Regions from separate parts of the Deinococcus roseus genome, predicted to be linked through region 3. Evidence: riboswitches for the same ligand, from Rfam matches in the RefSeq annotation. Region 3 holds a riboswitch; each other region holds the start of a gene.

Region 1 (5,738 bases), on a different contig from region 3:
CCAGCTGACCGCCACCGCCACCCTGAGCAGCAACACCTCGGAGTTCAGCGGTCTGGTCACGGTGTCCATTGCCGGATTCAGCGTCTCAGGCAACGTGTACGAGGATGTGCAGCCCAACGGCAGTTTTGAACCCACCGAAAACTGGACGGCGGGCAGCACCGTTTACGTTCACCTGATCCAGAGCGGAAACGTGGTTGCCACCACCACAGTGGGCGCAGGCACTGGAGCTTTCACTTTCTCCAACGTCAACGCTGGCACCTACACCCTGGCGGTCTCCAGTGTCAGCGGTACTGTGGGTAACCCTGCCCCTGGCATTACGGCCCCTGCAGGATGGCTGTACATCAACCCGGCAGATGGCAGCAGGCAACTGGATGTGGCCTCTGCCGTGACCGGACAGAACTTTGGGCTGTACCACGGCTCCAGGGTCACCGGGCGGGTCTTCTACGACGATGCCTTCGGAGCTGCATCCGTGGCAGATGAAAGCAAGGCCAACAACGGCATTCAGGACCTCTCTGAAAAAGGCGCATCTGGGGTGACCGTCAGGGCCACCGCAGGCGTCAACACCGTCAGTGCCACCACCAGTGCCACTGGAGATTTCCAGATGTACCTGCCCCATGCCCAGTTCGGAGGCCAGACCGTGGTGATCGGCCACGCTGCGCAGCCCGCCACGGGCAACAACACCGGCAATGTGGCCCCCATCACCCTGGCCACCACCCTGAACGATGGACTGGCCGCCAGCAGAAGTTACAGCAATGCCAGCGGACAGACCTACGGAACGTATTACTTTGGCATCCTGCACAGCTCCAGCTGGAGGCCCGACCAGAGTGGAACCACCAGCAGCCCAGGCATCATCGATTACACCCACGCCTACACCCCAGAAACCCTGGGCAACCTCGCCTTCAGCACCGCAGGCAACCTGTTCTACGGGGTGTTCGGAGACACCAACTGCGACGGCACCTTCAGCGACACCGAAAAAGCCAGCAACCTGCTGGTCAGCCCCATCCATGTGGGCTACAGCTGGCCCAGACTGAGTGACGGCAGCTTCAAACCCTGCGAATTCCACGTGCAGGTCAATGTGCCCTCCAACCTGGCCGCCAACTCTGTGGACCGCGTGAAAGTCAAAGCCGAACTGACCTGGCAGAACAACAGCAGCGTCAAAGACCCCCTCTACCTGCTGGACACCACCACCACCCGAACGCTTGCCAACGGCGGCAAACTCAGCCTCACCAAGGGCCTGCGCAACGTCACGCAAGGGGAGACCTCCTACACCGTCAGCAACGGCGGCAAGGTCGGAGAAGTCATCGAATACAAGATCACCTTCACCAACTCTGGCGACACCGTGATCACCGACATCGTGCTGGGAGACAATGTTCCGTACTTCACCGACATGGTGCAGAACGTCTACGGAGCCACCGGAGAGATGGAACTGCACTGCCCCAGTGGCTCGGTGGTCAACGTCAACCTCGGGCAGACCAGCGTGATTGATCTGCCCCTGAACCTGCCCACCAGTTGCAACATCACCCAGATGGCCCCCGGAGACTTCGGGTACTTCCTGTACCGCGTGCAGATCCGCTGAGTTTCAAATAATTTCAGATCCCTTCTCAGGAGAGGAGGGATTTTTGGTTTCTGGGAGAGGGCTTGAGGCTGCTTGCACTGGGCGAGGCACGCCTCGCCCCTACAGGTGTCATTTGAGGTTTCTGCCATTGGGCGCAGCACGCTGCGCCCCTACAGGTCTGGTTTGAGATTTCTGCCCTGAGCCCTCGGCATCTTTCCCCCAGCCATCATTTGTGTTCAGCTTCTGTAACCAAAAAATAAAACAAAAACCAGCTCTGGACGCATAAAAACCCCTTCCCAAACGCCAGCAAGAGTGCCATAATGTGTATCAGAGATTTGGCTCATGAAGCGATGAAGCGTTCTCCCGTACACGGGCACCTGGGAAACGCAGAGCTAGTGGTGCGACCGGCATGAGGCAATTGGTCCAGGGTCTGGCCAGCATTGCTGGTTGGACCGAAACAACCCATTGTCTACGTTGTCGGTCACTCTTCCCCACTCGGAAGGAGTGACTTTCAGCATGTTACACAGCAAAGAAAACACCAGGAACCGCGGTCCCAATCCACCTCCGGCTGAGTTGCTCGCCCTGTAAGCTGCAGCTCAAGACCTGACCCCTTCCGCACCACAGACCCACAGAGGAACACATCCTCCGTGAGGGCCGTGCTGTGCCGGAACTTCAGGAAGCCAGCGTGGGAAAGGAAGGCAGTGCAAAAGCACTGGTGAGGACTTCCCACCAACGGCATCAAACCCGTTCAACATCCCTCACACCGCGAAAACATGAAAAACATCCTGATCCTGACCGGGCTCACCTTCCTGATGGTGGCCTGTGGCACCCAGACTGTCCCCTCCCAGAATGCTCCCCTCGCTCCCGACGCTGAAACCATCCCTGTGGAAACCCCCGAAGTGGATGCACAGGCCCTCAGCAAAGTGGCCCCCCGTTTGCTCGCCAGTGGCAACCAGCACAACCTGGGTCTGGTGGGCGGCACCCTCAAAGTGTGGGGCTGGAACGGCTACGGCCAGATCAGCAACGCCAGCACCCTCAGTGGGATCATCGAAGTGGCTGCTGGCTGGAACAACTCCCTGGCCCTGAAGAGTGATGGCACCGTGTGGGCCTGGGGTCGCAACGACTACGGTCAGCTGGGTCTGGGCAACCTCACCGACCAGAGCGCTCCTCAAAAAATCAGCAAGATCAGCAACGTGGTGGCCATCAGCGCAGGCGTCGAGCACTCCCTGGCCCTGAAGAGTGATGGCACCGTGTGGGCCTGGGGCCACAACAATGTGGGCCAGCTGGGTCAGGGCAACACCACCGACCAGACCAACCCCGTGCAGGTTGCAGGCCTCAGCAACATCGTGCAGATCTCCGCAGGTCTGGGGCACTCCCTGGCCCTCAAGAGTGATGGCACCGTGTGGGTGTGGGGCTGGAACATGGACGGACAGCTGGGCAACGGCACCACCACCACGGCCCTGACCGCCGTGAAACTTGCTGACCTGAGCGGCATCACCCGCGTTTCTGCAGGCCACTACCACTCCCTGGCGCTCAAATCAGACGGCACCGTGTGGGCCTGGGGCGACAACCACAACGGCAGACTGGGCAACAACAGCACCATCAGCAGCAAAAAAGCCGTGCAGGTCAAGGGCCTCACCGGAGTGAAAGAAATCGTGGCCGGACCTTCCCACAGCCTGGCCCTCAAAACAGACGGCACTGTGTTTGCCTGGGGCAAGAACGACAGCGGCCAGCTGGGACTGGGCAACACCATCGACCAGAAAGTGGCCGCGCAGGTTCCTGGCCTGAGCAGCATCACCGCACTTTCTGCAGGCCGTGCCCACAGCGTTGCCCTGAGCAGCACCGGCAAAGTCTGGGCTTTCGGCAACAACTTCGGCGGACAGATCGGAGATGGCACCACCATCAACCGCACCTCCGCAGTGCAGGTCACCAAAATGTAATTCCACGGACCCCTGTCTCTGACCAGAAGCCCGGAATTGTTCCGGGCTTCTGGTCGTTGTTTGGCTTTGTGGTTTTTGCCCTGTGGTTTTTGCCCTGTGGTTTTTTTCTGCTCTGAGCAGGAAGGTGTTTCCTGCTGTGAACGGTCCACTGTGAACTGTAAACTTTTACAGGTAAATGTGATGGTCGGTGGGGTTGGCTTTGGCCAGCAACACCTTGAGGTCTTCCTCATCCGGGTCGCTGGTCATGCGCTGGAAATCGTAAGGGTTGATCACGGTTTCCTTGAAATTGCTGACCCCACCATCCAGGGCTTTTTGCACCACAGCACGCAGGGCTTCGCTGCCTGCTGCGCCAAAATGAGGACCAAAAGCGGGAACGGTCAGGACGCTTTCACCGGGGTTGTGCACCAGCACGCTGTAGCGGGCCTGCTTGCGGTGGTCCTGAAAATCGGTGATCAGAATGAACATGGTGTGCATGTTGAGGGTGCTGCGCTCCAGCAACAGGGCCAGCGTTTCCTTGGGTGAGCCAATTCTGCCTGCGATTTCCGGGGTATGCATGGTTTCATCTTAACGGGTTTGTCTGAAGCGAGCAGTGCAGGATGCATGCAGATCGGGAATCCCTGGTTCACGCCAGACAGGGTGTTTGATGACGGCTGAATGCTGACAACTGACTGCTTCACTGGCCATTTCTCCTGTCCAATAGGCTGAAAACACGATGTGTGAAAAGCAGAACTTGTGCTACTTTGATAGCATATGAACCTCTCCAAACTCATGGCTCAGGCTGCCGGAGGCCGGGTGATCCGCACCGGATTCATCCCCCAGGACAGTGTGAGCCGCCGTGAACTGAACAGCCCTGAGGTGAAACATCACATCTCTGGTGGTTTTCTCAATGCAGAACGCATCGTTCTGACCCTCTACCCCGAACACATTCCCAGCGTCAGCGATCCCGTGGACATCTGGGAAATTGGAGGTGAATTTTCCCCGCACATGGATGCGGTGCTGCTCAAACACCAGCTGCTCGACGTTGTGCCCGAAGAACAACTCGGAGACATCCGTGAGCACCAGGGGACCTACTGGGTGGCGGCCACAGGCAAAGCCTCGGCTGCCATAGAGGCCCTGACCAGTCTGGCTGGCACAGAAGTGACCGTCGAGAAGGTGGACCTCTCCCAGCACCAGCGGCCCAGCAAAACCCGCGAAGTGGTGGTGCCCAGCATGCGGGTGGATGTGGTCGGAGCCAAGGGCTTCGGGGTGTCCAGGGCCTACTTCCAGGCCGGTCTGGAAAACAAGAAGGTGCGTCTGAACGGTCAGGTCGCCAAATCCAGCAGCGAAATCCGCGAAGGCGACATGCTGGCCGCCGAGGGCATCGGGAAGATCGAATTCAAGCGCATCATCAACGAGACCCGGCGTGGAAACTTCAAAGTGGAGTTGCTGATCCACCGGGAGTGAGGTTCAGAAGAACCAGCCTTTGAGGCGCTCATGGGCTTCTCTGAATTTCTCAAATTTGTGCTGGTAAACATCACCCCGGGGGATGACCTCCGGGGTGTCTTCCTGTTTGATCCAGCGTTCAAAAGGATGGCCCAGTGCAGCTGCAGCCAGCATTGCTGCTCCCTTTCCACTGCTGTGCAGGGCAGACACAGGATTTAAAGGCACCTGCAGCACATCCGCCAGCAGTTGCTGCCAGCGGGAATCTCCACTGCCCCCTCCGGCCAGACGCAAGTGTTTGACTTCATGGCTTTTTTGCAGGGCTTCCAGACCGTTTCTGATGCTGAAAGCCACCCCTTCCAGTGCCGCCCGCATCAATTCTCCCCGAGAGGTGCCCGGTTCCAGGTTCAGCCATGCCCCTCTGGCTTTCGGGTCCATCAGGGGGGTGCGTTCTCCGATCAGGTGGGGCAGAAACACCACAGAAGTTTCCTGCTGGAAGGCCAGATCATAGGCTTCGGTCCAGTCCAGGCTCAGGCTGCTGCGCACCCATTCCAGGGCCACCCCGGCGTTCTGCATGGCTGCCATCACATACCAGTGGTCAGAGGTGGCCCGGTAAGCGTTCAGGGCAGGATCAAAATTCGGTTTGCTGGAGGTCAGGGTGACCAGTTGCGCCCCACTTCCGGTGGTGAGCTGGGTCTGACCTGCCTGAAGCAGACCACTTCCCAGTGCTGCACAGGGCGTGTCTCCGGCTCCTACAGCCAGAGGAATGCCAGCAGGCAGGCCCAGTTCTTGCGCTGCCCATTCACTCAGGTGTCCTCCCACTG
Region 2 (5,738 bases), on a different contig from region 3:
TGCCACGGGCAGCATCACCATGAATTTGCATGCTTTGCTGGCCACTTTTTACAAACCCACAGGGCAGCGCAGGCATCTGATGGCCACCAGCCTGGATTTTCCCAGTGACCTTTACGCCTTGCAATCCTGGGCAGAGCGGGAAGGGGCAGAACTGCGCCTGATTCCCTCCAGGGATGGCTACACCCTGGAAGAGGAAGACATCAGAGCTGCTTTTCAGGACGATGTGGCGCTGGTGCTGCTCCCCACGGTGCTGTACGCCAGTGGTCAGTTGCTGGACATCGGGCAGTACGCCAGCCTTGCCCGGGAGAAAGGCATTGTGCTGGGGGTGGATGCTGCGCACTCTGCAGGATCTGTGCCCCACCAGTTGCACGACTGGGGTGTGGATTTTGCGGTGTGGTGCAGCTACAAGTACCTGAATGCAGGTCCGGGGGCTCCTGGCGGTCTTTTTGTGCACCAGAAGCACTTTGCAAAGCTGCCCGGACTGCGGGGGTGGTGGGGACACCAGAAATCCAGCACCTTCGAGATGCACCAGCATTTTACCCCGGAGCATGGAGCAGGGGCGTACCAGATCAGCACCCCCAGCATTCTGGCGCTGGCTGGCCTGGAAGGGGCACTTGAGGCGTTCCAGAAAGTGGGCATGCAGGACATCCGGGCACGTTCGCTGGAGCTCACCGAACATTTCATGGCCCTGCTGGACCAGCACACCCCCGAATTGAAAGTGGTGACCCCCAGAAAAGCAGAGCACCGGGGGGGGCATGTCAGCGTGCAGCACCCTGATGCCAGGCTGCTCAGTCTGGCGCTCAGAAGCAGGGGAATTGTGCCGGATTTCAGGACCCCGGATTTGTTGCGCATGGCTCCGGTGGCTTTTTACAACACCGAGGAGGAGCTGGAAAAGACCGTACTGGTGCTGAGGGAACTGCTGGACAGTGGCTCTTACCAGCAGTTCAGGCAGCAGGAAACCCGGGTGGTGTGAGCGATTTTCTGAAGCCAAACTGAGCATGTTTGAGCAAGCTGTACAGAAAATCTAAAGGGTCAGGAATTTCCCGTATTGGAGGGCATTTTTGGTATTCGGGAAAAAGCGTTTTTGACGTGTGGATTGACGTTAAAGGGCTTTTTTTGTCATACTTAGGGCAGATCAGCACAGAGCCAAACCCTCTGCCTGATAGAGACGTTGAAACCTTTCCTGTATGCGGGCACCTGGGAAGGGTGGAGTCAGTGGTGCGACCGGCTATTGGCCGCCGCAGTGATGTTTGAAAACATCACCGTGGCTTGCATGCATCTGCTTTGCGGATGCCCTCTCTCGAATCTCGGGAGCCTAGGAGGGACGTGACCATGTCACACACTTCTGTTCTGAAACGCCTGACCCTTTTCACCACCTTGCTGCTGACCCTGGCCTCTTGCAGTCAGACCCCTGCTCCTGTGGCTGCCCCTGAAACCCACACTGAAATTCAGAGCCCTGACATCAGCAAACTCGGGGCTGCCGACGTGTTTGATGTCACCCTGGCCGACAAAAGCACCTATCAAACCAATGGAGTGACCTGGTGGAACCAGGGCGTGGTCTGGTGGAACCAGGGTCTGGGCTGGTGGATCAGTGCCGTCAAATGGTGGATTGGAGGCATCGGCTGGTGGATCGAAGGGGTTTTCCAGCCTGCTCCTGAGAATTCCAATGCTTTCAAAATGATCAAACTGGACAAAGCCCAGGCGCTGGCCCCCAATCTGGGTCTGAATGTGAATGTGGCCCTGATTGACACAGGTGTGGACTTCAACCACCCCATGCTGCAAGGTGGAGTGAAATCTGCCTGGGATTACCTGGACTGGGACAACAACGCCAGTGAAGAAGGCTCTGACAGTGATGTTGCCTACGGCCACGGCACTGCAGTGGCAGGTCTGATCCGGCAAATTGCCCCCAGAGCCAACATCCAGGTGTACCGCGTGATCAATGAAGACGGCTCGGGCCGCTCCAGAGATGTGGCCAAAGCCATCTATGATGCCACCAACAACGGGGCGCAGGTCATCAACCTGAGTGTTGGCACCGATCAGCTCACCTCCAGTGTGTACACCGCCATGCTCTACGCTGCCAGCAAGAAAGTACTGATGGTGGCCTCTGGAGGCAACGATGGCGCCAGCAAACCCCTGGCTCCAGCCCTGCAATTTGGCAGCGATCCGCTGCTGGACCTCTCCGGCCTCAGCGTGGGCAGTGTGAACCAGGATGGCAGCAGTGTCAGCTGGAACAACCAGGGCAATGAAATCCTGGCCCCCGGTGTCAACATGTTCAGCGCCTATCCTGGAGGGCGTGTGGTGCTTGCCACGGGCAGCAGCTTCAGTGCTCCGGTGGTCACAGGTGCCCTGGCCCTGGCCCTCGGCGAAAAAGCCAACAGCTGGAAACTCACCACCCTGATGGAATCCACCAGCACCAATCGCCTGCTGAACATGGAAGCTTTCCTGAAGCAGGCCCTCAGGTAAAACCCACCTTTCCCACGGGGAGCAGAGGTCTTCCCGTGGGAAATCCATTTCAGCATTCCGTTCAGCATTCCGTTTGCAGGTCAGACCACAGCATCCACCCCCAGCACAGGGAAGCCCTCCCCCAAAAGTGGTTAAATAGAACAAAGCCAACACAAAAGGGTGCCCATGCCTGACCTCAACCCCTCCAATGTCAGAACCCCCAAACGCCTGCTGGAAGAAGCCCGGCTTTTTGCAGATGAGGACGACGAAAAGGCTGCAGCCCTGTTTGAACAGGCCGCTGTGCGGGCCAGGCTGTACCGCGATCAGGAGACCCTGGCAGATGCCCTCAATGGCATGGCCAAACTGGAACACAAACGCGGAGACAGCCATTCTGCGCTTTTTCATTTGCAGGAGGCCCGCGAAATCCGTCACATGCTGGGAGATTTGCGTGGAGAGGCTGGACTGCTCTGCAACATTGGCTCCCTGTACACCGACCTGGGAAACTTCAACACAGCCCTGGATTACCTGTTGCAAGCAGAAACCATTGCAGGAGGAAATGGAGATGTGCTTTCGGCCAGCATCTCCACCAACCTGGCCCGGGTTTACGATGACCTGAATGACCTGACCAGTGCAGAGCAGAATTACCAGAAGGCCCTGCAGATTGTGCGCAGCATCGGACACCCCATGGGAGAGGCCATCCTCAGCACCAACTATGGAGAGTTTCAGCTCAGGCGGGGCAGGCTTGATCAGGCCGAACAGCTGCTGTGTGCCGCACTGGACCTCACGGCCAGAAAGAGCTTCATTGCTGCCGAAGCCCTGAGGCACCTGGGGGTGCTGTACCGCCAGCGTGGAGCCGTGCAGGAGGCCCTGGTGGCTTTTCATGATGCCATCAATCTGGCCCGCACCAGCGAGGACCTGGACATCCTGGTGGAGGTGCTGATCAATGAAGCCGAAACCCACCTGCAGGAACAGCACCTCACCCTGGCCGCCGATGTGCTCTTTGAAGCCGAAGAACTGGCACGGGGCAGCAGCAGAAAGCGGGCCCTCGCCAGGATTCTGGCCCTGTCCTCACAGGTGCAGGAGCAAGAAGGGCGCATTGCCCAGGCCCTGCAAACGGCCCGGGAATCCCACCAGCTGGAATCCCAGGTCCTGAAAGCCGAAGCAGAGCAGCGCACCCGTCAGCTTGCCACCCAGCATGAACTGGAACGGGCCAGAACCGAACTGGACCAGCAGCGCAGCCGTTACGAAACCGAACGCCTCGCCAAGGAAAAGATGGAACGGGAATCTTCAGAGCGCCTGAAGGAACTGGAACGCAAAGCGCTTTACGATGCCCTGACCGGACTGCCCAACCGCCTGCTGCTGGCCGACCGTTTCCGGGTGGCCCTGGAACACGCCTCCCGCACCGGAACGCGTCTGGCCCTGGGGGTGCTGGACCTCAACAAATTCAAGACCATCAACGACACCCTGGGGCACCATGTCGGGGATGAACTGCTGATCGAGGTGGCGAGGCGTCTGGAACCCATCTTGCGGGCAGAAGACACCGTGGCCCGCACCGGGGGAGACGAATTTGTCTTCCTGATCCGTTCCATCACCGACACCGAAGCCGTGCTGGCGGTGGCCCGGCGCATCATGCAGGCCTTTGAGCCGATGTTCCACCTGTACCAGCACCACCTGCATGTGGGACCCAGCATTGGGTTTGCGGAGTTTCCAGAAGACGCCCTGACCTACCAGGACCTCTTTGAAAAAGCCGACAAAGCCATGTACGAGGCCAAGGCCAAGGGCAGCGGGTTTGAATTGCACGGCATGCAATCCTCGGACCGCATGGCCCCCATCACCCTGGAAGCGGCCCTGCACCAGGCCCTCAGAAACGCAGAAATGGACGTGGTGTACCAGCCTTACTGCACTGCAGAAGGCCAGCCCAGAGGCGCAGAAGCGCTGCTCAGGTGGCACCATCCGGTGTTCGGGAATGTCTCCCCGCTGGAATTCCTGCCCATTGCGGAAAGCACAGGCCTGAGTGTGCCCATCGGAACCTGGGTGCTGCACAAAGCCTGCCAGGAAGCCGCCCATTGGCCTGGACGCACCCTCAGTGTGAATGTCTCCTCCCGGCAGTTCTCGCACCCGGAACTGTCTGTGGTGGTGCAGCAGGCCCTGGAAGCCAGTGGCCTCTCGCCGTCCCTCCTGCAACTGGAAATCAAGGAAGAACTGCTGGCCCGCCAGCTGGAACGCTCCCAGAGCCGCCTGACCGTGCTGGAAGACCTGGGGGTGCGCCTGTTCATCGATGACTTTGGGGAAGGGTTCACCAGCTTTACGGCCCTCAAAAACCATCCCATTCATGGGGTCAAGCTCCACCGTGCCCTGATTCAGAACCTGAACCCGGAGCGCAAGGGCAGCAAAGACGAAGCCTTGCTGGCCTCCGTGGTCCAGATGGCGCAGGCCCTGGAGCTGGAAGTGATCGCCAAGGGTGTGGAAACCCAGTACCAGTGGGAATTCCTGACCCGACTTGGGGTCACTGCACTGCAGGGTTTTCTGTTCTCCAGACCTCTGGGGGCAGCAGAGATGGCGGGGCAGTTTTAAAGGCAGTTTTAAAGTCAGTGACCTGCAAGAGAAAGGGAACGGCTTTTCAACCCCGTTCCCCTTTTCATTCCTGAACTTTACGGCTGCAGGGTCAGCCCCTGCCCGCCCTCAAAAGACTTCATGGGCAGGTATTCCCCGCTGCGCCACAACGGTGAGAGGTCGGCGTAATGGGCACTGAAGACGTTGCCGCTCTGGCCCAGCGAGAACACAAAGAGGCTGTTGTCCATGTTGGAGAGGTCCACAATCTGGCGGTAACTGGCCCCGTGGTCCTGCAGGTAGGTCTTCTGGTTGTAGCTGCCCACATTGACGGTATAAAGCCCACCAGGGGTGGAGGTTTCCCGGTTGAAGATCCAGCCCACCTGTTTGTTGTCCTTAAACACGTGGGCACTGAGGGCCTTGTGCAGTTTGCCCCACTGCCAGTTGTTCTGGTTGTCTCCCAGGCGTTCTGAGATGTCCTTCAGGGCGTTTTCCAGACTGACACTGAGGTATTCGGCGCAGTTCTGGCTCTGGGGGCCTTTGCAGTACATGCCCTCGTTTTGCAGCTGGCCCAGAATGAAGTAAGGGTGCCTGCGTTCGGTCACGAAAGGCAGTTCGTCTGTGACCATGTAGGAGAGCTGCTTGTACCATGCAGCAAAGATGGTGGAGGCGGTGCTGTCCTGGGTCTGGAAACCATCCCAGTTCTTGAGGGTCTCCAGGGCTTGTTTTGCAGCTTCACTGCGGGT
Region 3 (5,738 bases):
TGATGCCTCCTCTGGGCATGGCGCTGGTGCTGGTGGTTGCTGTGGCTGGCGTGTGGGGACAGTTTGGCACCCTGATGGGTCGGGATGGGGGAACGGCCATCCTGCTGGTCCTGATGGGCATGAAGCTCAACGAAAGCAAGAATGTGCGGGACGCCCTGTTGCTGGTGTTGATGGGATTTTTCACCTTGCTGTCCTGTTATTTTTTTCAGCAAGACGTGCTGATCACAGGCTACACCCTGGTCATCGGGGTTCTGCTGTTTGGGGTGGCTGCCCACCTGAGGTCCCATGCCTTCACGTTGCAGCAAAACCTGAAACGCATGGCCCCGCTGCTGTGGCGGGCCTTGCCGCTGGCGTTGGTGTTGTTTGTGGTGTTCCCCCGTTCCGAAGGACCCCTGTGGGCTGTGCCTGCCCAGCAAAATGGGAAATCTGGCCTTGCAGATGAAATCAGTCCGGGAAGCATCAGTAATGTGGTGCGGGACAGTTCTGTGGCCTTTCGGGTGGAATTTCTGGATCCGCCTCCGGCCCCAGAACAGCTGTACTGGCGCGGACCGGTGTTTGAGTTTTTTGATGGTCAGGACTGGAAACAGCAACGCCTCTGGGGAGGCAGCTACCAGTTCCCCAACACCATTCCCAGAGGGAGAACCATCCGTTACCGCACCACCATGGAACCGCATGGAAAAAACTGGGTGCTGGCCCTGGATGCTTTTGTGGGCGGATCCAACCGGGTGCAGGTCACCACCAATTTGCAGGCCGTGTCGCGTCGGCCCATCACGCTGCGCCAGCGGTTTGATTTGCAATCCATGCCAGAAGCCTGGATGGGTCGGGATGAAGATCCTGTTCGCTTGCAGGCTGAGCTGCAACTCCCAGCAGAGGGCAACCCCAGAACCCGCACCCTGGCCCACAGCTGGACCGCACTGGACCCAGAAGCCCGCATGGAGGCAGCCCTGGATTTTTTCCGCAATGGAGGTTTCAAATACACCCTGACCCCTCCAGAGCTGTCTGGTCCCAACATGCTGGACGATTTGTTGTTTGGCACACGGCAGGGGTTCTGTGAGCATTTTGCAGGTGCATTTGCCTTCCTGATGCGTGCAGCCGGGGTTCCAGCACGGGTGGTGGGAGGCTATCTGGGCGGGCACCCCAACCAGAATGGAGGGTATTACATTGTGCGCCAGACAGACGCCCATGCCTGGGTGGAGGTGTGGCTGGAAGGCAAAGGCTGGATCCGGGTGGACCCCACTGCGGCCGTTGCACCCACCCGCCTGACGCAGGGACTGGCTTCCAGCCTGCAAAATGCTGATTTTTTGCCTGCAGTGGCCAGAGGAGAAAATTCCTGGTTGACCCAGTTGCAGCTGCGGCTGGACTCCCTGCAGTTCCTGTGGGACCAGTGGATCATCGGATACAACCTGACCCAGCAGCAGGCCCTGGTGAATTTGCTGGGCACCCTGGGCACCGCACTGGTGCTGGTTGTGCTGGTTGCTGTTGCTGTGTTTTTCCTGGTGTACAAAAGAAAACCCTCCGTGCAGCATGCAGACGATTTGCAGCGGGTCTTCGAGCGTTTTGTCCGTCGTTTGAGCAGGCCGCCTGAACCTGCAGAACCGGTCGGAACCTATGCCGTGCAGATGGCAGCGGCCCACCCGGAAGCGGCTGACACCATCCTCTCCATTGCCGAGCTGTATCAGGAATTGCGGTATGGGGCGGCCCCCTCACCAGAACAGCGCAGGGCTTTTCAGCGACAGGTGCAGCAGTTCCGACTGAAGCCCTGAGAGACCCGCTTTCAGTGAGGTTTTGGTCAGAATGCAAAAGTAAGATGAGGGGGAAGAGGAGGCGTTGATTCCTGTGCTGTATCCGGGCACCTGGCACAGGAGGAGCCAGTGGTGCGACCGGCCTTGATCCCTTCGGCAACTTCTGCTGCGTGGTTTCATGCTCGGTCTGCCTTTGCCCGCAAAGGAATGTGACGCACACCATGACCCACCTGACCCCTTTCCGAACCCTTTTGACGGCTGCCCTGATGGGAGCAGTCGTGTGCTTGTCGGGTCAGGGTCAGGCTGTCCAGGTGGACCTTCCACTGCTGTTGCAAAACCAGCAGGCCACCCAGTTGATGGTGCCTTTGCCCACCACCCTCAAAGGACAAACCCTGTCTGTGGTCTTACAGGGCTGGAAATCTGAAGGCGAGTTGCAGCAGGGCCCGCCTGCAGGGTTCAGGATCAACCACCCTAAAAAACTGTCTGCCAGCCAGAATCCCATTTTGCCCATCAGTGTGCAGGTCACGGGAGACAGCGACCTGACCCGACTGGTTCTGGTTTTCGATGTCACAGGGCCACAGGGCAAAGAGCAGGTGGAGGTGGTCTTGCAGCTTCCCCCACGGGTCCGACTGGAAGTGCAGGTGCCAGAGGGGGTCACCACCCTGCCGGGATACACCGTGCAGGTGCCCATTCACATTCACAACACCGGGGTGATTCCAGCGCACATCCATGTGGAATTGAGTCTGGCTTTGCAGGCGGTTCCCGACTTTGAGCTGGCCCCGGGCGCGGCACGGACCATCAATTTGCCCATCCCCACCCAGGCCACCGACCAGACGCTGGAAATCGGTTTGCTGACCCCCACCAGCACCCTCCGCAAGAAAATCCTGCTGAAAGGGGTCAAGGGCACAGACGCCCCTTACCGGGTGAAAATCCAGATGTCTGCTGGCACAGAATCCGGGCAGCCTGTGGGCACCCAGTTGCGTGCAGAGGCCAACCTCAGCGAAAGTGTGCGGCTGTCTGCAGCAGTGGCCCTGAAGGGCACCGCCCTGCAAAGCCCCAGTTTGCTGGGGGGTGTGGGCAAGACTACAGTCAATTACGGTGCGGGTCCTGCTTCTGGTGTGGCAGGCAGTGCAGGTGAAGGCCTGTACATCAGTGGTGAACCCCTGAGCGGCCTGCAGGTGGGTGCAGGATGGGGCACCCGCACCACCAGTTTGCGTCTGGGTGCAAAATCTGCTGGTCGGGAAGAACAGCTTTACTGGTCGGTGGCTGCCCACAGCGATCTGGCGTTCACATCCCCGGAATTTTCGGCGTCCTTGCAGAATTCAGAGTGGAGCTGGAACAGCAAATTCACGCCCTGGCAGCCCACCCAGTGGGTTTCATCGCTGGGGTACAGTGGGCCAGGAGAGGGCGCAAACGCACGGGTGGCTTATGGCCCTGCAGGCTGGGACGTTTTCCTGAAAGGCAACCTGACCCTTCCAGACAGCCAGGACCGCTTCAGCAGCCAGTGGAACCTGCAGGGCAACCAGTGGCGGGATTTCCAGATGACCTACAGCAACCGGGAATCGGACTGGAGCTGGATGTATCGCCCGGACCAGCAAAGCGAGGTGCAGGCCAGTTACCGCATTCCCTTGCAAGATTTCACTTTGCAGTTCAATGCCTTGGTGCAGATGAAAGGTTTTGCCCTGACTGGAGCAGAGCTTGCTGGAAATGCCAGTTACACCCAGGGGCCTTTGCAACTCAACCTGGAAGGTGCGGTGCGCAGCAACACATCAGGCAACCTCAATCTGTCTGGCAAATACACCACGCTGCTGGACGCTGGTGAACTTTCCCTGAATGGAGGGGTGAGGACCAGCTGGATTTCTGGGGAATGGATGGTGTTGCCCTTTGCAGGCATCAATTACCGGGATGTCAGCGGCTGGGTGGGGACGGTGTCTGCCAGCAAAACCCGTGAGGGCATCAATTACATTGCCCGTCTGGCCTACCAGTTTGAACTGGCGGTTCCTGAACAGGTGACCTCCTGGCTGAATGGCAGTCCGGCAGTGGACCCATCTGCCCGCACAGTGCGTCTGGAAGTGCAGGGCACAGGTTTTCAGCCTTCCCTGGCAGGTGTGGCCCTGCTGGGGTGTGGCATGATTGCCCGCACAGATGCCAATGGCAAGGCGAAGCTTCAGGGTTTTCAGGGGCCTTGCACCATCACCATTGACCGCAACACCCTGCCTCCCCGGACAGCGCTTCCCGTCAACACCCTGCAAACCCATCCAGGAGACAGCCTGAATGTGCAGCTCATCCCCACTTTTGAACTGGAAGGCAAACTGGAGTATGAACAGACCACCCTGCCCATCGATCCCACCCCCAGAAGGGTTCGCATCACGCTGGCTGGCCCGGATACGTTCTTCAAGGAGGTGGACATGCCCTCAGGAGACTTTGAGTTCAAAGATTTGCCCATTGGGGAGTACACCATCACGGTGGGGGAGGGCAGGTCCATCCGCAAACTGCTGGCCCCCAACCAGGGACCTCTGGTGCTCACCGTGCCTGCTCCAGCCTTACCCACCCTCAAGAAAACCACCCCACCCCTCAGGCTGTCCTGGCAGAACCTCACGGTGGCTGCAGGCAGCATGGCCCACCTGAAAGTCACCTCAGAAGGCAACATCCAGAAGCTGGTGTTGCGGGCACAGGAATGGGAACAAACCCAGGATTGTGCAGACCAGACCAGCTGTGAAACTGCTTTTGTGGTTCCCTCCACCCCAGAAGGCCTGCTGGCCGTCCAGCTGGAAGTGCATTTTGCCAATGGCACCGTTGCCAGACGATCCGCTCAATTGATCGTTTCCCCCAGTCCATAAGGAGTTCCCATGACCCGAATTGCTGCACTTTTTGCTGTACCCATTGCTGCCCTGCTGCTGGGCAGTGCTGCCGCCCAGGTGAACATCACCGGCCCCCGTGACCTGGAATTGCAACCCGGTGAATCCCGCACCGTGAATTACGTGCTGAACAACCCCGGAGACACCGAGGTGCCTGCTGTTGTGTTCATGAACGACTACATGCAGCAACCTGATGGTGCCCTGGTGCACATCCCTGCAAAAACCCTTCCTGGCAGTTTTTCCCGGATTGCCTCTTTTGGACGGCTGGAATACACCATCCCAGCGAGAGGCACCGTGGTGGTTCCGGTGCAGATCACCATGCCCAAAACTGCACTGGGTGGGTACTGGGGGGTGGTGGGGGTGGATGTCCTGGACAACAAGAGCACCACAAATGGAAACCAGGTTGGGTTCAAGATCCGCTACGCCATGGTCACTGCTGTGACGGTGGCAGGGGTCACCCGCCATGAAATCAGCATCGACAACCTGGGAGGCCAGACCGAAAAAGGGCTGACTGCCCTGGCCCTCACCCTCTCCAACCTGGGCACCGCCTACGAACGCTATTCCTTGAAAGTGCGGATTGTGGATTTGCAGGGCAAAACGGTGGAAAGCCAGATGGCTTCGGTGTTGCTGCCCGGTTTGACCGTGGATCTCAGCCTTCCCATCAAAGACAAGCTGGCTGCAGGAACTTACGGGGTCTTTGCCACCCTGACCTATGGCAAAGATGAACAGGTGGAGATGGCTGGGAGCCTCGAGGTGCCCTGAGCCTGGTGCACCAGCAGAAAATCTGGGTTTCTGAAAGGAAGAGAGATGCTGAAAAAATGGACGGTTCTGCTGCTGTGCTGGGCACCTCTGGCGAGTGCAAGTTCTTCCAGCACCAGCATTGGGGTGGGTGCCCTGAGGCCCCTCTCCCTGGATGCAGACATGCCAGAAGTTATCCTCAGCACCCCTTCTGGAGACAGCATCTTCTTTCAGCCTGTGGCTGGACAGCAGGCCCTGACCCCTGGTGAAACCTACACCCAGAGCGTCACCCTGCAGATGCAGCCTCCAGAAAATGCACCATCCACCCAGAGCAGCACGCTGTCCCTGGCCACACCTCAGGTTTCGGGTTACCATTTTGCCTGCAAGATCAATGGTCAGC
Region 4 (5,738 bases), on a different contig from region 3:
CAGAACAGCAACAGCATTCTGGTCTTCAAACGGAATGAAGAGACTGGCATCCTGCAGGCAGGCGACCTGTTCCCCTGCCCCTCTCCGGTGGGTCTGGCCTTCTTGCCCTGAACAGGGTTTCTGGCAGCTTCTCCGGTGTTTGCTGGCTTCAGCAGGCTTCCCGGGGAAGCTGCTCGCTTTGTTGAAGGTCTGCTTCTTGAAGGTCTGCTTCTGGTTGTTCTGGTGCTGCGTGCTGCTCCATCATTTCGCTGAACACCTGCACCACCTGCGGATCAAACATGCTGCCTGCACAGCGCTGGATTTCCTGCATGGCAGCTTCATGGCTGAAGGGTTCCTTGTAGGGCCGTCTGGAGATCAGGGCATCATACACATCCACCACCGTGAAAATCCTTGCAGCCAGCGGAATGGAATGCCCACGCAAACCTCTGGGATACCCTCCTCCATCCCATTTTTCGTGGTGGTGCAGGATCACCTCTAAAGTGGAGGTTGGCAGACTGGGGATGTGTTTCAGCATCTCAAAACCAATTTCGCTGTGTTTTTTCACCGCTTCAAACTCCTCTGGAGTCAGGCGACCCGGCTTGAGCAGGATGTGGTCTGAAATGGCAATTTTTCCGGTGTCGTGCAGGTAGGCCCCCCACCTGAGGGCATCAAGGGCATCTCCACTGAGGCCCATGGCCCGGCCCAGCAAATCCGAAAGCTGAACCACCCTGTCGGTGTGGCCCTTGGTTTCGTAATCGCGGTATTCCAGCACCATCCCGATGGCCTTCAGGGTTTCTTCGCGGCTGGAAGAGAGTTTCTCGATGTAGGTGTTGCGTTCAAAAGCGTGGGAAATGCGGTCCCGCACGGCACGCAGGATTCGCCGGGCATCTTCGCTGAAATGCACCTGGTCTTTGCGGGTGCCCAGCGCCAGAAACCCCTGAATCCGACCATCGGCAGTCACAGGAAGCACGGCCAGTTGGTGGGCACCAGCGCGGGGCAACGCTTCGGCAGGCTCACAGATGGCTTCCCCAGCCCCAAAGAACGCCGGGGTTTCACTGAGGAACGCATGCAGCAAACGGGGTCCCGAAACCCTGAGGTACTGCTGCAACAAATGCTCTCCTTCCTCTGGGAGCAGGTTCAGGCAGGATCCCACCTGATACTGGTGGTCCCGCACCGTCACAAACATGCCGTAATCGAAAGGAATCACCCGGGTGCAGTGCTTGAGGGCCAGACGGATCACATCGGCAGGGTCGCTGGCCTCTTCCAGTTCTTCGGCCAGCATCACCAGTTGTGCGGAAGTGTCCAGCGAAGCCAGCAGTTGCTGGCGGGCCACCACCCGTTCTGTGATGTCCAGGCTGGAGGAGATGAACCCCTGAAAGCTGTCCCCTTCCCAGATCAGCCGGAAAGCGGTTTCGCACCACAGATGGTGGCCTTCTTTGTGCTGAATGCGGTATTCCAGAATGTGCTGGTCTAAGTGACCCTCCACCGCTTCATGGACCGACTGCTTGACCCTTTCCAGATCCTCCGGGTGGATGTACCCATAATCTGGAATGCTGAGAAACGCCTCGGTGCTGTACCCCAGAATGGCCGTGATGGACGGTGAAACGTAGGTGGCATGAAAGTTCTGGTCAAACCGCAAAATCAGGTTGACGGTGTTCTCTGCAATCAGCTGGAACTGGGCCTGGTTTTCCTGCAGGGCCTGCCGCATGCGGTTTTTCTCGGTGACATCCGAGACCACCACCAGTCTGGCCTGCTTGCCCTGAAAGTGCAGGTCCTGTCCCTGCACCTGCACCTCCATGCACTGGCCGTTCTTTTTCTGGTGCAGCCAGACCTGATCTTCCTCCGTCTCTGCTGCCTGCAGGGTCCTGAAATACTGGACCAGCACAGGTTTTTCTGTTGCAGGGCGGATGTCCAGCAGGGTCAGGCGCAGGAATTCTTCACGGGTGTAACCGTATTGGTTCAGGGCTGCCTGGTTGACCTCCAGAAACCGCAGGGTGTGCTGTTCGTACACCCACATGGGGAGGGGATTCAACCAGAAAGCCGCCTCCAACAATTCTGAAGCCCCAGAAGACAGGGTTGGCTCCTGGATGTTCTGGCTGGGTTCAGACCTCTGGATGAAATGCACGCCTGAACAGCTGATCTCCAGACCTGAATCTTCTGTTGCAGAAAAAGCCACCTGCTGTTGTGTGGGATAAGAAACGGTCATGGCAGCGTCCTTCCTGCAGGGGCATGCCAGCATGTTGTCCGAGGGGATCACAGAATTTCTCCTCATGCCGGTCGCACCATTGACTCCACACATTCCAGGTGCCCGCATACGGAATGTGCTTCCAGGTCTCATGAGTGGGCTTGATGCCACTTCTCTTTCGAGCTTAGCTGAGTTTCAGAAAAAGTGTCAACTGTTGTTTTTTGCAAAGCGTCTGTGACGGCCTTGCTGAGCAGTTGCTGAATTTTTTACACTCTGCTTACGTACCTTTCAGAGCTGTTTCAGGGGTCAGCTATTGTTGCTTCTTGCAACAGAAAAGCTGTTTGATGGCAAAACCCTCAACAACCCTCCCATCAAAATTCCATCGTCTGCCGCCCACACCTGATATGCTGAAGGCATGATTGCCGAGGTCGTCGTTGAAAATGCCATGGAGGTGAGGGAGACCCAGCATGCCGGCATCACCTCACTGTTGCTGGTGCGCAACCTCAAAGAGGGGGGCATCAGCCCGGACCTGAAAACCATTGGCCTGTGCACAGACGCTGCCCGGATTCCCATGTCCATTCTGGTTCGCCCGGACATCGACAATTACTTTTATGAAGAAGGGCGCAGGCGCAGGACCCTGAAAATTCTGGAGCTGTACTGGAACCACGGCATCCGCAACATCACCTTTGGGGCCCTGCACAACACCGTAATGGACTGGGATTTGCTGGAAGATGCCATCACCCATGGGTTCAGCGTCAACATCAACCAGGCCTTTGACCAGACCCAGGATCTGGTCAAAAATTACCTGCAACTGGCCCTGTACCCCATGGTGCGGCAGGTGGTCACCCGGGGCCAGGCCGAAACTGCAGTGGCCGGAGAAAGTCAGATTCAACAGCTGGTGCAGCTGGACAAACCCAGCCTTCCTGTGGTGGCAGACAGCACAGGCCTGACTTCAGACAACCTGAAACCCTTTCTGGAACGCAGTGGAGTGCAGGGCATCCAGTTTGGAGCCGGGTCCAGAGACCGCAATGGCAAAATCAATTTCTCGCAGCTGGAAGGTGCAGTGAATGTCCTGCGCAGGCATGCCAAAAGCAAGCAGGCTGGAGAGAATTCACCGTCCCGCTTTCGTTTCTGATCCCAGCACCCCCCAGAAATCAAGCAGTGCAGCCAGAACCTGTTGAATGAAACAGGGTACAATTGTACGCGTGAGCACCATCTACCAACTCCGGTTGCTGGGTCACACCCTGCTGGAACAGCAAGGGCAACCCGTGCGTCTGGGCACCCGCAAAGCCCTGGCCATTCTGGTCATTCTGGCCCTCAGCCCAGAGCGGGTGGGCCGTCTGGAATTGGCCGAATTGCTGTGGCCCGAACAACCCGAGGAAAAAGCCAGGGGCAGCCTCAGGCAGGAACTTTCCCGGCTCTCCCAGACCCTGGGAGAGGTGCTGCAGCTGGATGGGCAGTGGATTTCCCTGCAAAGAAATGCCTTTCAGGTGGATGTCTGGGCTTTTCAGCAGGCCCTGCAAAACAAAGACTGGAGTGCAGCCAGAGCCGCCTACCATGGGCGATTTCTGCATGGTTTTTACCTGAGGGACAGCAGCAGTTTTGAAGACTGGCAATACACCCTGCAGGAACAACTGCACCACCAGTACAGCGAGGTGCTGCTGGAACATGCCAGCCAGCTGGCCCAGAACCAGCAGATCAAAGAAGCCCTGGAGGTCTTGCAGGAAGCCATGCAACACAACCCCATCCAGGAAGATGCCTACCTGCGCAGCATGGAGCTGCACCGCCAGCAAGGGGAAGACGCTGCCATCCACAGAATCTATCAGGCACTGGTCCAGGTGTTGCACCACGAGCTGGGAGAAGAACCCAGCCAGCAAGCCCAGCAGGTTTATGCTTCCCTGCAAAAACCGGAACGCTCTCCCCTGCCCCAGAAACTGGGCATTTTTTTGGGACGCGACACCGAATTCAAAGAAGTGCTGGCCTTGCTGAACCGCCCGGACTGCAGGCTGCTCAACATCATCGGCACCGGAGGCATTGGCAAAACCCGACTGGCCCTGGAAGCCGCCCACCACCTGCAAAACCAGGGCCTGAAGGTGCACTGGGTGCAGGTCACCACCAGCACCCTCTTTTCGGCTGTGGCAGACAGCCTGAGCATTCCCGCCCTGGGCCGTGGGGACCTGGCAGAAGCCATTCGCTACCACCTGACCGACACCCGCCCCCTGCTGGTGCTGGATGAAGCCGAACTGCTCTCCAGCCACCGCGAAGTGGGCTGGTTGCTGGAGCACACCCCGGTGCGTCTGCTGCTCACCTCCCGCGAACGCCTGAAGCTGCGCAGCGAATGGATTTACGAACTCAGCGGTCTGCTGCTCCCCGAAATCGGCTGGGATGCCGCTTCCACCAGGCTTTTCCTCTATGCTGCCCAGCGGATCCGGCCCCAGTTCCTGCCTTCCATTCAGGAAAGGGAAGAGATTGCCGAAATCTGCAAACTGCTCTCGGGTTTCCCGCTGGCCATTGAAATTGCTGCCACCTGGATCCGTTTCATGGGATGCCGGGACATCCTCTCCCATCTGAAAGAAAGCCTGGACTTTCTGGATGTGCCACTCACAGACCGGCCTGAACGCCAGCGCAGTTTGCGCAGCATTCTGGATTCCACCCTGGTCACCATCCCTGCAGAGGCCCGCAATGCCCTGGTGGCCCTGGTGCCCTGCTGGGGCGGGTTTGACTTCAAAGCCGCACTGCACATCTCCAGAACCGGTGCAGGCACCCTGGCTTTGCTGGCCGACCACAGCCTGCTGCAACAACCCCGCATGGGTGAATTCCGCATGCTGGAAGTGCTCCGGCAGCATCTGCGCCCGGAAGTGCCTCAGGCAGCCTACCAGCACCACGCCGAATACTACGCCAGGTTGCTGGCCGAACACACCAGCAATTTGCGTGGAGGCAAACAACAGGAAGCCCTGCAACTGCTGACCCCCCACAAGAGCAACTTTCACACCGCCTGGGACTGGGCCGTCAAAACCCAGCACCATGAAGTGCTGGAGCAAATGATGCAGGGCATGTTCCTGCTGCACGAAATCAAGGGCTGGTTTCTGGAGGGGGTGCAGGTTTTTGAGCAGGCCGCAGCCACCACATCTGGACCGCTGCACAGTGCCATGCTCACCCGCACAGGCCGCTTCCATTACCGCCTGGGGCGTTTTCAGGAGGCCCGCACCTGTTTGCAGCAAAGCCTCAATGAAGAACACTCCCCCAGAGAGACCACCTTCATTCTGAACAACCTGGGGCTGGTTTCTCTGGCCCTGGGAGACCTTTACGGTGCCCTCTCCCAGTTCATGCTCAGCCGAGAACAGGCCGCGCAGCACCAGCAAACCTGGCATGAAGCCAACACCCATTACAACACCGGCCTGACCCACCAGGTCCTGGGCAATTACCCCCAGGCCGGAGAAGATTACCAGAAAGCCCTGGAGCTGTACCAGAGCCTGCAGGACACCCGGGGCATGAGCCTCTCGCTGTCTGGTCTGGGCCAGATCAGCCTGCACCTCGGACATTACGTCAGTGCCCAGAAACGCTTGCAAGAAGC

What was found. Region 3 has a riboswitch for cyclic di-GMP ahead of IEY52_RS06540 (hypothetical protein). Riboswitches for the same ligand answer to the same signal wherever they lie in the genome.
Region 1: linked by a shared signal. The riboswitch ahead of IEY52_RS10815 (RCC1 domain-containing protein) and the one ahead of IEY52_RS06540 (hypothetical protein) in region 3 are both predicted to bind cyclic di-GMP.
Region 2: linked by a shared signal. The riboswitch ahead of IEY52_RS21895 (S8 family peptidase) and the one ahead of IEY52_RS06540 (hypothetical protein) in region 3 are both predicted to bind cyclic di-GMP.
Region 4: linked by a shared signal. The riboswitch ahead of IEY52_RS21835 (HD domain-containing phosphohydrolase) and the one ahead of IEY52_RS06540 (hypothetical protein) in region 3 are both predicted to bind cyclic di-GMP.

The regions. Positions count from the first base shown of each region.
Region 1 covers NZ_BMOD01000006.1:200,444-206,181, forward strand. The annotation lists gene IEY52_RS10810 (GEVED domain-containing protein) at 1-1,576, shown strand, start outside; cyclic di-GMP riboswitch class II at 1,890-1,974, shown strand; gene IEY52_RS10815 (RCC1 domain-containing protein) at 2,329-3,495, shown strand; gene IEY52_RS10820 (DUF3197 domain-containing protein) at 3,661-4,050, opposite strand; gene IEY52_RS10825 (S4 domain-containing protein) at 4,246-4,938, shown strand; gene IEY52_RS10830 (xylulokinase) at 4,942-5,738, opposite strand, start outside.
Region 2 covers NZ_BMOD01000026.1:16,106-21,843, forward strand. The annotation lists gene kynU (kynureninase) at 1-973, shown strand, start outside; cyclic di-GMP riboswitch class II at 1,156-1,239, shown strand; gene IEY52_RS21895 (S8 family peptidase) at 1,333-2,463, shown strand; gene IEY52_RS21900 (EAL domain-containing protein) at 2,629-5,016, shown strand; gene IEY52_RS21905 (penicillin acylase family protein) at 5,094-5,738, opposite strand, start outside.
Region 3 covers NZ_BMOD01000003.1:233,267-239,004, forward strand. The annotation lists gene IEY52_RS06535 (transglutaminase TgpA family protein) at 1-1,763, shown strand, start outside; cyclic di-GMP riboswitch class II at 1,812-1,895, shown strand; gene IEY52_RS06540 (hypothetical protein) at 1,964-4,582, shown strand; gene IEY52_RS06545 (hypothetical protein) at 4,592-5,362, shown strand; gene IEY52_RS06550 (hypothetical protein) at 5,408-5,738, shown strand, end outside.
Region 4 covers NZ_BMOD01000026.1:816-6,553, reverse strand. The annotation lists gene IEY52_RS21840 (lactonase family protein) at 1-111, shown strand, start outside; gene IEY52_RS21835 (HD domain-containing phosphohydrolase) at 149-2,185, opposite strand; cyclic di-GMP riboswitch class II at 2,242-2,325, opposite strand; gene IEY52_RS21830 (copper homeostasis protein CutC) at 2,580-3,299, shown strand; gene IEY52_RS21825 (ATP-binding protein) at 3,370-5,738, shown strand, end outside.